Regions from separate parts of the Streptomyces violaceus genome, predicted to be linked through region 2. Evidence: riboswitches for the same ligand, from Rfam matches in the RefSeq annotation. Region 2 holds a riboswitch; the other holds the start of a gene.
What was found. A riboswitch is a leader RNA that binds a small molecule or an ion and turns the genes downstream of it on or off. The one in region 2 is predicted to bind glycine.
Positions count from the first base shown of each region.

Region 1: linked by a shared signal. The riboswitch ahead of gcvP (aminomethyl-transferring glycine dehydrogenase) and the one ahead of gcvT (glycine cleavage system aminomethyltransferase GcvT) in region 2 are both predicted to bind glycine.

Region 1 covers NZ_CP107911.1:7,575,372-7,582,529, reverse strand. Annotated here, with positions in the region: gene modA (molybdate ABC transporter substrate-binding protein) at 1-340, shown strand, start outside; gene modB (molybdate ABC transporter permease subunit) at 337-1,173, shown strand; gene OG542_RS34145 (ABC transporter ATP-binding protein) at 1,193-2,278, shown strand; gene OG542_RS34140 (TOBE domain-containing protein) at 2,306-2,725, shown strand; gene gcvP (aminomethyl-transferring glycine dehydrogenase) at 2,809-5,694, opposite strand; glycine riboswitch at 5,873-5,968, opposite strand; gene OG542_RS34130 (PRC-barrel domain-containing protein) at 6,082-6,456, shown strand; gene OG542_RS34125 (DNA polymerase IV) at 6,472-7,158, opposite strand, start outside.
Region 2 covers NZ_CP107911.1:2,696,910-2,704,067, reverse strand. Annotated here, with positions in the region: gene OG542_RS11970 (L-serine ammonia-lyase) at 1-536, opposite strand, end outside; gene glyA (serine hydroxymethyltransferase) at 640-1,917, opposite strand; gene gcvH (glycine cleavage system protein GcvH) at 1,932-2,309, opposite strand; gene gcvT (glycine cleavage system aminomethyltransferase GcvT) at 2,411-3,532, opposite strand; glycine riboswitch at 3,571-3,697, opposite strand; glycine riboswitch at 3,699-3,799, opposite strand; gene OG542_RS11950 (AAA family ATPase) at 3,976-4,650, shown strand; gene OG542_RS11945 (enhanced serine sensitivity protein SseB) at 5,095-5,883, shown strand; gene OG542_RS11940 (enhanced serine sensitivity protein SseB C-terminal domain-containing protein) at 6,046-6,846, shown strand.

The DNA.
Region 1 (7,158 bases), 4.9 Mb from region 2:
CGACAAGACGGTCCCGTGCGGTGCCGCCGCCCAGAAGGCGCTGGACGCCGGCGGCCTGAAGCTCACCCCCGTCTCGTACGAACAGGATGTCAAGAGCGCCCTGACCAAGGTCGAGCTGAAGGAGGCCGACGCCGCCGTCGTCTACAAGACCGACGTGCGCGCGGCCGGTGACAAGGTGGAGGGCGTGGACTTCCCCGAGTCGGCCAAGGCCGTCAACGACTATCCGATCTCCTTGCTCAAGAACGCCCCCAACCCCGACACTGCGAAGGCCTTCATCGCACTGGTGAGGTCCGCCGAGGGCCAGAAGGTGCTGTCCGGGACCGGGTTCCTCAAGCCATGACGAGCACCGACACCGTGGAGAGCCGGCCCCGTCGCGACCGCGTCGTCCGGCGCGGCCGCACGGTGCCGGTGCCCCTGCTCGTTCCCGCCCTGGCCGGCCTGGCCTTCCTGCTCCTGCCCTTGATCGCCCTGCTCGTCCGGGCGCCCTGGCGCAGCCTTCCCGAGCAGCTGACCAGCGCCGAGGTGTGGGAGGCGCTCCGGCTCTCCCTCGTCTGCGCCACGGCGGCGACGGGTCTGAGCCTGGTCGTCGGCGTGCCCCTGGCCTGGCTGCTGGCCCGCACGCACTTTCCCGGACGCGGTTTCGTGCGGGCCCTGGTGACGCTGCCGCTGGTGCTGCCGCCGGTCGTGGGCGGTGTGGCCCTGCTGCTCGCGTTCGGGCGCAACGGTGTGGTCGGGCAGTGGCTCGACTCCTGGTTCGGGATCACCCTGCCCTTCACCACGACGGGTGTGGTCCTCGCCGAGACGTTCGTGGCGATGCCCTTCCTCGTGATCAGCGTGGAGGGCACCCTGCGGGCCGCCGACCCGCGCTACGAGGAGGCTGCCACCACCCTGGGCGCCTCCCGCTTCACCGCGTTCCGCCGGGTCACCCTGCCGCTGATCGCGCCGGGCGTCGCGGCCGGTGCCGTGCTGGCCTGGGCCCGGGCGCTCGGCGAGTTCGGCGCGACGATCACCTTCGCGGGCAACTTCCCGGGCCGCACCCAGACCATGCCGCTCGCGGTCTACCTCGCCCTCCAGAACGACCCGGCCGCCGCGATCGCCCTCAGCCTGGTGCTGCTGGCCGTGTCCATCGCGGTACTCGCGGCCCTGCGCGACCGGTGGATGACGGCCTCCTGACACCCTGGACGTACACCTCATGACCCAGACGACCGACCGCGACGACACGGCACCCGGACTCCTGGCAGAAGGCCTCGACGCCCACCTCGTCGTCGACCGCGGCGCCTTCCGCCTCGATGTCACGCTCACCGCCGCCCCCGGCGACGTCGTCGCGCTGCTCGGCCCCAACGGCGCCGGCAAGACCACCGCCCTGCGCGCCCTCGCGGGTCTCGCTCCGCTCACGTCGGGCCATCTGGCACTGGACGGTGCGCTGCTGGACCGTACGCCGCCCGAGTCCCGCCCGGTCGGCGTCGTCTTCCAGGACTATCTGCTCTTCCCGCATCTGACCGCCCTGGACAACGTCGCCTTCGGACCGCGCTGCCGGGGCGCCGGCAAGGCCGAGGCCCGGGCCCAGGCCGCCGACTGGCTGGACCGTATGGGTCTGGCCGACCACGCCGGCGCCAAGCCCCGCCGCCTCTCCGGCGGCCAGGCCCAGCGCGTGGCCGTGGCCCGCGCCCTGGCCACCCGGCCCCGGTTGCTGCTCCTGGACGAACCCCTGGCCGCCCTCGACGCCCGCACCCGCCTGGAGGTACGCGCTCAACTCCGGCGCCACCTCGCCGAGTTCGAAGCCGTGGCAGTCCTCGTCACACACGACCCGCTGGACGCCATGGTGCTGGCCGACCGCCTGGTCGTCGTCGAGCACGGCCTCGTCGTCCAAGAGGGCACGCCCTCCGACATCGCCCGCCACCCCCGCACGGACTACATCGCCCGGCTCGTCGGCCTCAACCTGTACCGGGGGCAGGCCGACGGCCACACGGTCCGGCTCGACACGGGTCCGGCCATCACGACCACGGAGGAACTCTCCGGCCCGGCCTTCGTGGCGTTCCCGCCCGGCGCGGTGACGCTGTACCGGGAACGCCCCAGCGGCTCCAGCGCCCGCAACCTGTGGCGCTGCGAGGTCGCCGGCCTGGAGACGCACGGCGACCAGATCCGTGCGGACCTCACCGGCGAACTCCCGCTGACGGCCGACCTCACCACGGTCGCCGCGGCCGAACTCGATCTGCATCCCGGCGCATCGGTCTGGGCGACGGTCAAGGCGACGCAGACGCACGCATACCCGGCATAAGGCACTTACCGGGCTACCGTGCACCCCATGAGCCTGAGCATCCGCAACCAGTTCCCCGGAACCGTCACCGCCGTCACGCCGGGCGAGGCCATGGCGACGGTCAGGGTTCGCCTCGCCGGCGGCCAGGACCTCACCGCCGCGATCACCCGCGAGGCCGCCGACGACCTCGGTCTCACGCCGGGCACCGCCGTGCGCGCCCTGGTGAAGTCGACGGAGGTCGCGCTGGCCACCACCCCCGTCGGGGGCCTGTCCATCCGCAACCGGCTCCCCGGTACGGTCACGGCCGTCGCGGCCGGCGACGCGATGGCCTCCGTCCGGATCACCGTCGAAGGCGGCGAACTGACGGCGGCGATCACCAAGGACGCCGCGGACGATCTCCGTCTGTCGGCCGGAACCCCCGTCGTCGCCCTGATCAAGTCGACCGAGGTGTCACTCGCCGTCGGATGACGGGGAGCCCTTGCATGACGGAGAGTCCCCGCAGGACGGAGGGGCCCCGCACGACGGAGCCCCTCCTCTGACCGGTCGGTCGGTCAGTCCTCGTACGCGTCCAGCGGCGGGCAGGAGCACACCAGATTCCGGTCGCCGAAGGCCTGGTCGATGCGGCGCACCGGCGGCCAGTACTTGTCGGAGGCCGTGACTCCGGCCGGGAAGACGGCCTCCTCACGGCTGTAGGCGTGCTCCCACTCCCCGGCGAGCGCGCCGGCGGTGTGCGGGGCGCCCCGCAGCGGGTTGTCGTCCGCGGGCCATTCGCCGGAGCCGACCTTCTCGATCTCCGCGCGGATGGCGATCATCGCCTCGCAGAACCGGTCCAGCTCGGCCAGGTCCTCCGACTCGGTCGGCTCGATCATCAGCGTCCCGGCCACCGGGAACGACATCGTCGGCGCGTGGAAGCCGTAGTCGATCAGCCGCTTGGCGACGTCGTCGACGCTCACACCGGTCGCCTTGGTCAGCGGCCGCAGGTCGATGATGCACTCGTGCGCGACGAGCCCGCCGGGGCCGGTGTAGAGCACCGGGTAGTGCGGCTCCAGCCGCTTGGCGATGTAGTTGGCGCTGAGCACCGCCACCTGCGTGGCCCGCTTCAGCCCCTCGCCGCCCATGAGCCGGACGTACGCCCACGAGATCGGCAGGATGCCGGCCGAGCCCCACGGCGCCGCGGAGATGGGGCCGACCCCGGTCTCCGGGCCCGCCTCGGGCTGCAGCGGATGGTTCGGCAGATACGGCGCGAGGTGCTCACGCACCGCAACCGGGCCGACGCCGGGCCCGCCGCCGCCGTGCGGGATGCAGAAGGTCTTGTGCAGGTTCAGGTGCGAGACGTCCCCGCCGAAGTGCCCCGGCTTGGCGAGCCCCACGAGCGCGTTGAGGTTGGCCCCGTCGACGTAGACCTGCCCGCCCGCCTCGTGCACCTGGGCGCAGATCTCGGAGACGTGCTCCTCGAACACACCGTGGGTGGACGGGTACGTGATCATCAGCACCGCCAGCTCGTCACGGTGCTGCTCGATCTTCGCCCGCAGGTCCTCGACGTCGATCTCGCCGTCGTCGGCGGTCTTCACGACGACGACCTTCATGCCCGCCATCACCGCGCTCGCGGCGTTGGTCCCGTGCGCGGAGGAGGGGATAAGGCACACGGTCCGCTGCTCGTCCCCGTTGGCCCGGTGGTACCCGCGTACGGCGAGCAGACCCGCCAGCTCGCCCTGCGACCCCGCATTCGGCTGGAGGGACACCTTGTCGTAGCCGGTGACCTCGGCGAGACGTTCCTCCAGCTCGTGGATGAGCGTGAGGTAGCCCTCGGCCTGCCCGGCGGGGGCGAAGGGGTGCAGCTGCCCGAACTCGGGCCAGGTGACCGGCTCCATCTCCGTGGTCGCGTTGAGCTTCATGGTGCAGGAGCCCAGCGGGATCATGCCGCGGTCGAGCGCGTAGTCGCGGTCGGCCAGCCGACGCAGGTAGCGCAGCATGGCGGTCTCGGAGCGGTACTGGTGGAAGACCGGGTGCGTCATGTACTCGTCGGACCGCAGCAGAGCGTCCGGAAGCCCGTCCTCGGTGGCGGCGTCCAGCGCCTCGACGACACCCTCGACCCCGAACGCGGCCCATACGGCACGCAGCTGGGCCCGCGTCGTGGTCTCGTCGCAGGAGATCGAGACGTGGTCGGCGTCGACGAGCCGCAGGTTGACCCCGTTCCGCTCCGCGGCGGCCACGACCTCGGCGGCCCGGCCCTCCACGCGCACCGTCACGGTGTCGAAGTAAGCCCCGTGCACGACCTCGACACCGCCGTTCGCGAGCCCGGCGGCCAGGACCGTGGCGTACCGGTGGGTGCGCCGCGCGATGCTCTTCAGGCCCTGTGGCCCGTGGTAGACGGCGTACATGCCGGCCATGACGGCGAGCAGCACCTGCGCGGTGCAGATGTTGCTGGTGGCCTTCTCACGACGGATGTGCTGCTCACGCGTCTGCAGCGCCAGCCGGTAGGCCTTGTTCCCGTCGGCGTCCACGGACACGCCGACGAGCCGCCCGGGCAGGCTGCGCGCCATCTTGTCCCCCACGGCCATGTAACCGGCGTGCGGTCCGCCGAAGCCCATGGGCACACCGAACCGCTGCGTCGTCCCGACCGCGATGTCCGCGCCGAGCGCACCGGGCGACTTCAGCAGCGTCAGCGCGAGCAGGTCGGCGGCGACGGTGACGAGCGCCCCGAGCCCGTGCGCCTGGTCGATGACCGGCTTGATGTCCCGTACGGCTCCGGAGGCGCCCGGGTACTGGATCAGCACGCCGTTGATCTCGCGCCCGGCGACGTCGGCGGGGATGCCCGCACTGAGATCGGCGACGACGACCTCGACGCCGGTCGGCTCGGCCCTGGTCCGGATCACGGCGATGGTCTGCGGCAGCGCGTCCGCGTCGACGAGGAACAGGCCCTTCTTGTTCTTGCCCAGACGCCGCGACAGCGCCATGGCCTCGGCGGCCGCGGTGCCCTCGTCGAGCAGGGAGGCGCCGGAGGTCGGCAGACCGGTGAGGTCGGCGACCATGGTCTGGAAGTTCAGCAGCGCCTCGAGCCGGCCCTGCGAGATCTCCGGCTGGTACGGCGTGTAGGCCGTGTACCAGGACGGGTTCTCCATGACGTTGCGCATGATGACCGGCGGCGTGAACGTGCCGTAGTACCCGAGCCCGATCATGGAGCCGAGGACCTGGTTGCGGTCGGCGAGGGAGCGCAGCTCGGCGATCACCTCGGCCTCGCCGCGGGCGCCCGGCAGGTCCAGTGCCTCGGCGCTCTTGATCACGGCCGGGACCGCGGCGGCCGTCAGCTCGTCCAGGGAGCCGTAGCCGACGTGCGCGAGCATCTTGGCGCACGCCTCATGGTCGGGGCCGATGTGGCGCTGCTCGAAGGGAACTGCCTCTTCGAGCTCGGAGAGCGGAATGCGATGGGCGGTCATATGCGGAGGCCTCCTGGTCTGACACGACCTTCGAGGGGCACCACGGCACGGGTACCCGGACGGCCTCCCCCTCTGTCATGTCAACCTGAGAGCTTCACCGGATCGCCCGAAGGCCTCCGGCTTTCACCGTCGGTGAGAGCGGAAGTCCGTCGACATCCGCCCTGCTTTCCAGAGTGACCTCGTCCGTGCGGTACGTGAGCCTGAGAGATTCCGGGGAGGATTTGCTCCTTCGGCGCCTCCGATGATGTCTGGAGGACTCTCCCGCACGGGGTCAGCAGCCGCTGTCAGCCTACCAGCGAGGGCAACGCACGAACCTTCGAGTGGCCGCGTCCCCGATTGTGCCGTTTTGTAGTGTTTACGGATGAGTTGCGACCATGTGGAGGGCCCGTGCGAACCGATATCGATCCGCGCAACCTGATCGGCCGCAAGGCTTTCGACCGCAACGGAACCAGGATCGGCACGATCGACGAGGTCTACCTCGACGACGCCACCGGCGCCCCGGAGTGGGCCGCCATACGGACCGGCCTGTTCAGCAGGGACGCTTTCGTCCCACTCGAGCCCAGCGAACTGATCGACGGCGCCCTCCACGTGCCCTTCGACCGCGCCCTGATCAAGGACGCCCCCGACTTCGGCGTGGGCCGCCACCTCTCCCCGGAGCAGGAACTCCAGCTCTACCACCACTACGGTCTCGACGTCGCCGCTCCTCCCCCGCTCCAGGACCACGAGTTCGGCAAACTGGCAGGCACGGACGAGACGGCCTGAAGCCCCGGTAACCGCCTAAAGGGCGGCCGACCGCAGCCCCGCATCCCCCGAGTCACCATCCGGCCCATGACCCCCTTCAGGCTCTCGTAACACCAAAGGCAACGGGTCCGCCGGCTCCAACTCCGGATCGTCGACCCGGAAGGTCCGCACCCGCCCGGGCTCCGAGTCGGGTGTCTCGAACCGTACGGTCACCCGCCCCAGGCCGCTGCCCTGCACCCATCCGTGCCCGAACCCGGCGTGCCGCACATCGTGCCCGGCGGGCCACCGCCGCTCGGCCGGCGCCGGCCACTCCTCGACCGGCGCCGCGGCAGGCTCCTCGACCGGGCCCTCCGCGACCGCCCGCTCCCCGGCCGCCTGCGCGAACAGGTCCTCCTGCGTGTAGTCGGCGAGCCCACTGACGCCCACCCCGAGCAGCCGCACGCCGCCCGTCGTGTCGACCGAGTCCAGCAGCCTGGCCGCGGCCTCACGTATCACCCCGGGATCGTCCGTCGGCCCACGCAGCGTCTCGGACCGGGTGAGCGTCGAGAAGTCGTACCGCCGCACCTTCAGCACGATGGTCCGCCCGGACAGCCCGGCCCCGCGCAGCCGCTGTACGCAGCGGTCGGCGAGCCGCTGCACCTCCAGCCCGACCCGCAGCCGGTCGTGGATGTCCACGTCGTAGGTGTCCTCGACCGACACCGACTTCGCCTCCCGCTCCGCCAC
Region 2 (7,158 bases):
TCGCCCGTGCGGAAGGGGTACTTCAGGGCGGTGTCGTCGAGTTTGATGCGGTCCGCGCCGACGGCCTCCTCGTCGACGACGAAGCCGCCGCCGACCGAGTAGTAGGTCTTCGTCAGCAGCTCCGCGCCCGAGGCGTCGTACGCCCACAGGGTCATGCCGTTCGCGTGGTACGGCAGGGCCTTGCGGCGGTGCAGGACCATGTCGTCGTCGAAGGAGAACGCGATCTCGTGCTCGCCCAGCAGGTTCAGCCGGCCGTCGGTCCTGATCGCGTCCACCCGGTCGTCGGCCTTCTCCACGTCCACCGTGCGGGGCGACTCGCCCTCCAGGCCGAGCAGGACCGCCTTGGGCGTGCCGTGGCCGTGGCCGGTGGCGCCGAGCGAGCCGTACAGCTCGGCACGGACCGATCCCACCTTCTCCAGCAGCTCCTCGTTGCGCAGCCGCCGGGCGAACAGGCCGGCCGCGCGCATCGGGCCGACCGTGTGGGAGCTGGACGGGCCGATGCCGATCGAGAACAGGTCGAAGACCGAGATGGCCACGGGAACTCCTGACTACGGGGTGGTACGGGGTGGTGCAAGGGGGTGGGCGCCGTGCCCGCCGGTGCCGTCACCGGCGAGTACGGCGCCCTGAAAGGTTTCTTCGTTACTTGTTCAGGCCCGGGTACAGCGGGTGCCTGTCGGCCAGGGCCTTCACCCGGGCCTTGAGCGCGTCGGCGTCGGCGGCCCCGAAGGGAGCGGGCGCCTTCAGCGTCTCGGCGATGACGTCCGCGACCTCCGCGAAGTCCTCGGCCTCGAAGCCCCGGGTCGCCAGGGCCGGCGTGCCGATCCGCAGACCGGATGTCACCATCGGCGGGCGCGGGTCGTTCGGGATCGCGTTGCGGTTGACCGTGATGCCCACCTCGTGGAGCCGGTCCTCGGCCTGCTGTCCGTCCAGCTCCGAGTGGCGCAGGTCGACCAGGACCAGGTGCACGTCCGTGCCGCCGGACAGGACGTCCACGCCCACGGCCCGGACGTCGTCCTTCACCAGACGCTCGGCCAGGATGCGGGCACCCTCCAGCGTACGGCGCTGGCGCTCCTTGAAGTCCTCGGAGGCCGCGACCTTGAACGAGACCGCCTTGGCCGCGATCACGTGCTCCAGCGGACCGCCCTGCTGACCGGGGAAGACAGCGGAGTTGATCTTCTTGGCCAGTTCGGCCGTGGAGAGGATCACACCGCCGCGCGGGCCGCCCAGCGTCTTGTGGGTCGTCGTGGTCACCACGTGCGCGTGCGGAACGGGGTTCGGGTGCAGCCCCGCCGCCACCAGTCCCGCGAAGTGCGCCATGTCGACCATCAGATACGCGCCGACCTCGTCCGCGATCCGGCGGAACTCGGCGAAGTCCAGCTGCCGCGGGTAGGCCGACCAGCCCGCGACGATCAGCTTCGGCCTGGACTCCTTCGCCAGCCGCTCCACCTCGGCCATGTCGACCCGGCCGTCGTCGCCGACATGGTAGGCGACGACGTCGTAGAGCTTGCCGGAGAAGTTGATCTTCATGCCGTGGGTCAGGTGCCCGCCGTGCGCGAGGTTCAGACCCATGATGGTGTCGCCCGGCTTGAGCAGCGCGAACATCGCGGCGGCGTTGGCCTGGGCGCCCGAGTGCGGCTGGACGTTGGCGTGCTCGGCGCCGAACAGCTCCTTGACCCGGTCGATCGCGATCTGCTCGACCACGTCGACGTGCTCGCAGCCGCCGTAGTAGCGGCGGCCCGGGTAGCCCTCGGCGTACTTGTTGGTGAGGACCGAGCCCTGTGCCTCCATGACCGCGACCGGGGCGAAGTTCTCCGAGGCGATCATCTCGAGCGTGGACTGCTGCCGGTGCAGCTCGGCGTCGACCGCGGCGGCCACGGCCGGGTCGAACTCGTGCAGGGATGTGTTCAGGACGGACATACGGCTACGACTCCTCAGCCGGCGGAGAACGCGGTGTACTCGTCGGCGGAGAGCAGGTCGCCCGGCTCGTCCGTGACGCGCACCTTGAACAGCCAGCCGCCCTCGAAGGGGGCCGAGTTCACCAGCGACGGGTCGTTCACCACGTCCTCGTTGACCTCGGTGACCTCGCCGGAGACCGGGGAGTAGAGGTCGGACACGGACTTGGTCGACTCCAGCTCGCCGCAGGTCTCGCCCGCGGACAGGGCGGCGCCGACCTCCGGGAGCTGGACGAAGACGACGTCGCCGAGCGCGTTCGCCGCGTGCTCCGTGATGCCGATCGTCGAGACGCCGTCCTCGGCGCCCGACAGCCACTCGTGCTCCTTGCTGTACCGCAGCTCTTTGGGGTTGCTCATGGCCTGGATTCTCCTGTACGCGCGGGAGTGCTGATGAAGGGGACCGCTGGTGAGCGGGGATGTGGTGCCTGCGGGCCGCCGGAGCGGCCCGCGGCCAGTGTCTACTTCTGGCGCTTGTAGAACGGCAGCGCCACGACCTCGTACGGCTCGTGACTGCCCCGGATGTCCACGGCCACACCGGGTGTGCCGGGCGCCGCGTGCGCGGGGTCGATGTAGGCCATCGCGATCGGCTTGCCGAGCGTGGGGGAGGGAGCGCCGGAGGTGACCTCGCCGATCACCTGGCCGCCGGTGACGACCGGGTACCCGGCGCGCGGGACCCGGCGGCCCTCGGCGACGAGGCCGACCAGGACGCGGGGCGGGTTCTGCTCGGCGCGGGCGGCGGCCTGTGCCAGGGCCTCGCGCCCCACGAAGTCGCCCTCCTTCTCGAACTTCACGACCCGGCCGAGTCCGGCGTCGAAGGGCGTCAGGGAGGTGCTCAGCTCGTGCCCGTACAGCGGCATGCCCGCCTCCAGGCGCAGTGTGTCGCGACAGGACAGCCCGCACGGGACCAGGCCGGGGCCCTCGCCCGCCTTGGTCAGGGCCTGCCACAGCTCGACGGCGTGCTCCGGCTTCACGAACAGCTCGAAGCCGTCCTCGCCGGTGTACCCGGTGCGGGCGATGAGGGCCGGGACGCCCGCGACCGTGCCGGGCAGGCCGGCGTAGTACTTCAGGCCGTCGAGGTCGGCGTCGGTGAGGGACTTCAGGATCCCCGGGGACTCCGGGCCCTGTACGGCGAGCAGCGCGTAGGCGTCCCGGTCGTCGCGCACCTCGGCGTCGAAGCCGGCGGAACGTTCCACCAGCGCGTCCAGGACCACTTGGGCGTTGGAGGCGTTGGCGACGACCATGTACTCCTGCTCGGCCAGCCGGTAGACGATCAGGTCGTCGAGGATGCCGCCGTCGGCCTGGCAGATCATGGTGTAGCGGGCGCGGCCGGGCTTGACCCCGCCGATGTTGCCGACCAGCGCGTGATCGAGGAGGGCGGCGGCCCCCGGCCCCGTGACGGTGATCTCCCCCATGTGGGAGAGGTCGAACAGCCCGGCCTTCGTGCGCACGGCGTTGTGCTCGTCGCGCTCGGAGCCGTAGCGCAGGGGCATGTCCCAGCCGGCGAAGTCGGTCATCGTCGCGCCGAGCGAACGATGCAGCGCATCGAGCGCGGTGTGGCGGAGTTCTCCTGTACTGCTCATCGGTCGTCGTCTCCCAGGGGCATGACGGGCGAGGTCGTTCCTCCCCATCTGTCATCGGAACCTGAGAGGTTCGCCATGACCACACGGGACACGGCTTGCACCTTGGGTGGAGCCACGCCGCTTCCCCGGACTCCGGACAAGGGTGCGGCCCGCTTTTCAGATGTGCCTCGCCCGCGCGGTAACGGGGCCTGAGAGATTCAAGGGAGGGACTTGCTCCTTCGGCGCCCCAGCGTCGGACGGTGCTGGGGACTCTCCCGCGCGGATTCAAACGGCCGGTATGCAGTTGGCGCGCTCATCATTGCACGCATTGTCTTGGGGTGGCAGGGGGACCACCCTGTAGCAGGCCTGTTGCAGGAAGAGGACTAAAACCAGAGAGATCGGGCATTACCTTCTCTTTACACTCGGCGGGCAAGGGACTCCGTACCTGGCCCCAGGGGAGGACGATCACGGTGAACAGGACCACCGCGTATGCCACGACATCGGGCATCGCGCTGCCCGAGCAGCCGACCGCTCCGGCGCGTGCGGCCTGCGGCCCGCAGCCGGTGCCGGTCGTCCGCGACCTGCGCGAGCGTGCGGGCCGCGGCCCGCACGCGCTGCTGTTCGGACCCCGCGACATCGTCGTGGTCACGGGCCTGCCCGGCAGCGGCAAGTCCACGCTGATGCGGCGCACCGTGCCGGGCCGGCGCATCGACTCCCAGGACACCCGCGACCACTGGGACCGACGCATGCCGCGGGCCCTGCCGTACGCGGTCTACCGCCCGCTCGTCCGCCTCGCCCACTACGCCGGTCTGCGCCGCTCGCTGCGCGGCGGCGAGGCCGTCGTGGTGCACGACTGCGGCACGCAGGCCTGGGTCCGCCGCTGGCTGGCCCGCGAGGCCCGCCGCCGGGGCGGCACGCTCCACCTGCTGATGCTCGACGTCACCCCCGAGCAGGCCCTGGCCGGCCAGCGCGACCGCGGCCGTGGCGTCTCGCGGTACGCGTTCCTGCGCCACCGCGCGGCCACCACCCGCCTGCTGCGCGAGGTGGAACGGGGCGAACTGCCGGCCGGCTGCGGCTCGGCGATCCTCGCCGACCGCGACGCGGCGAACACCCTGCGCCGCATCGGCTTCGTGGGCTGACCCGCCCCGGCCGGTGAGTCGGTGTCATGGGCCTGGCCTGTCCGTGTGCGGTGAGCTGGTGTTCATGGGCCTGGCCTGTCCGTGGTCGGTGAGCTGGTGTTCGCGGGTCCGGCTGTCCGTGGTCGGTGAGCTGGTGTTCGCGGGTCCGGCTGTCCGTGGTCGGTGAGCTGGTGTTCGCGGGTCCGGCTGTCCGTGGTCGGTGAGCTGGTGTTCGCGGGTCCGGCTGTCCGTGGTCGGTGAGCTGGTGTTCGCGGGTCCGGCTGTCCGTGGCCGGTGGCCGGTGTTCACAGGCCGGCCGGCCGCGGCCCGTGAGCCGTGTTCGTGGGGCAGGGGCCCCCGGACGGGGTGGCCGTCCGCGGTCCGTGGTTCACGGGGTGGCCGTCCGCCGTTCCCGAGCCGCTAGCCTTTGAGTCACAGCAGTGGTTTCAGGCAGGCGGTAGGCAGATGGACTTCCCGGCGGACTTCTCCGCGGACTTCCCGGCGCAGACGCAGACCCACCCGCACGGCGGATGGCCCGGCAACGAGCTGGAGGAGGTGCTCTCGGCATCCCTCGGCGCCGGTCCCTCGGCCGGCGGGCGGATCGTCGAGGTGCTCGGCCGGAGCTTCGTGTGGATTCCGCTGCCCAGTGGCGGCGGCCCGCGGAGCGGCCCCCTCGACCTCCCCGGCATCGAGATCGAGGGCCAGGCGTACGTGCCGGTGTTCAGCTCCGAGGAGCAGTTCCGCCAGGTCGTCGGCTCGCACATGTCGTACACCATCGCGCCGGCCGTGGAGTTCGCCCGCGGTCTGCCCCCGCACGCGGGGATGGCCATCAACCCGGGCGGCGTCGTCGGCATCCCGCTCCCGCCGCCGGCCGTGGCCGAGCTGTGCCGGGCCGGCCGGACCCCGCTGGACGGCCCCGCGAGCGGCGGCCGGGTCCGCCTCTTCGAGCCCGACTGGCAGGACGACCCGGTGGACTTCCTCGCCGCCGCCTCCGCCGAGTTCGAGGCGATCGGCGTCGTCGTCACCGCCCGCCGCTGCCTCGCCGCGATCGAGACCGCCGACCCGGTGATGTTCGTCGGCGTCGAACTCTCCCAGTGGGAAGGCGACCGGCGCGCCCTCCCCCTGGAAGCCCTCACCCGCGCCGTCACCGCCGCCCCGGCCCCCTGGCCGGTCAACCTGGTGCTCCTGGACGTGGCGGAGGATCCGGTCGGCAACTGGATGCGCGACAGGGTCCGGCCCTTCTTCCAGCGGTAGGTCAGGTACCCCAGGGGCGCGGGGCCGTGACACCATGCGGCTCCGCCGCGTGGGCGCGAGAACCACAAACGGCCCGCACCCGCAGGGCAGCACCAAGCCCCGGGCACCTGCGCGGGCTTAAGCTAGGTCACGGTCGAGGCGTTGTACGAAGGGGCGGTAAAGGTGAGCGCGAGCGGCACGGCCGCGGCCGGACAGGTCGAGCACATGCTGCGCCAGGTCACGCCCGGGCGTTATGACGCCTATGAGGCCCTCCTGCGCGCGCTCGCGACCCCGCACAGCGGCCAGATCTGGATGCTCCTGTGGCACGGTCAGGCCGGATCCCCCGACGCCCAGTACGGAAACATGGAGGTCGAGGGCTGCGGCTACGCCCCCTGTGTGACCTCCGCGCAGGAGCTCTCGGCGAGCGGCTGGAACCGCAGTTACGAGGTGGTCGACGGAGTCGACGTGGCCCGCGCCCTCTACCCCGACCACTACGGCCTCTGGCTCAACCCGCACGCCCCCGGCGGCGGCGTCGGCGTCCCCTGGCTCGACCTGCGCCGGATCGCCACGGGCCTGGACCGCCAGCCCGCCGGACCCCTGCGGCTGTCCGAACCGGCCATCGAGATCCCGCAGTTCTACGCCCTGCTCGCGCAGAACGCCCACCGCACCCCGGCCGTCCGCTCGCTGCGCCGCGCCTGGGTGCAACCCGCGCTCGGTGCGCCGTATCTCGCCATCGGGCTCGATGTCTACGACGCCTCGCCACCGGCCGTGGACGCGGTGCGCGCGATGATGCAGCAGTCCCTCGGCGCCGTTCCGGACGGGCTCCCCGTGTCGACCGTCGCGATGTCCGACGAGCACGACCCGGTCGCCATGTGGCTGCGCGCCGGCGCACGCCCCTTCTACGACCGCGAGGCCCACGCCACCGCCCCCGTCCAGGCCCCCGCGTCGGGCTACGGATACCCGCCCGCCCAGGGCAGGTACTGACCCCTCCACAGGTCACTCCGAGACCCTTCCCGCACCATCCCCGAACGCGACAACCGCTCGACTCTCCGCGCGTAGATAAGGGTGAAAAGAGCAGGGATGTCCTAAAGTGCCCCTGTCGCAGCGCGTCCGACCCCTGTTACCCGTTGTCCGGATAACGGAACCCCCCAGACAGCATCACGTTTACGCATCCTTTCACCGCCAAGTCTGGCAACAGATCGCCAAAGCGTTGAAGACTCCCCGCAAGACACGGGCCGGGTCGGTCGCGTGTACGAGACAAACAAAACCGCTACAGCGGCAGCCAGGGGCTCGGCG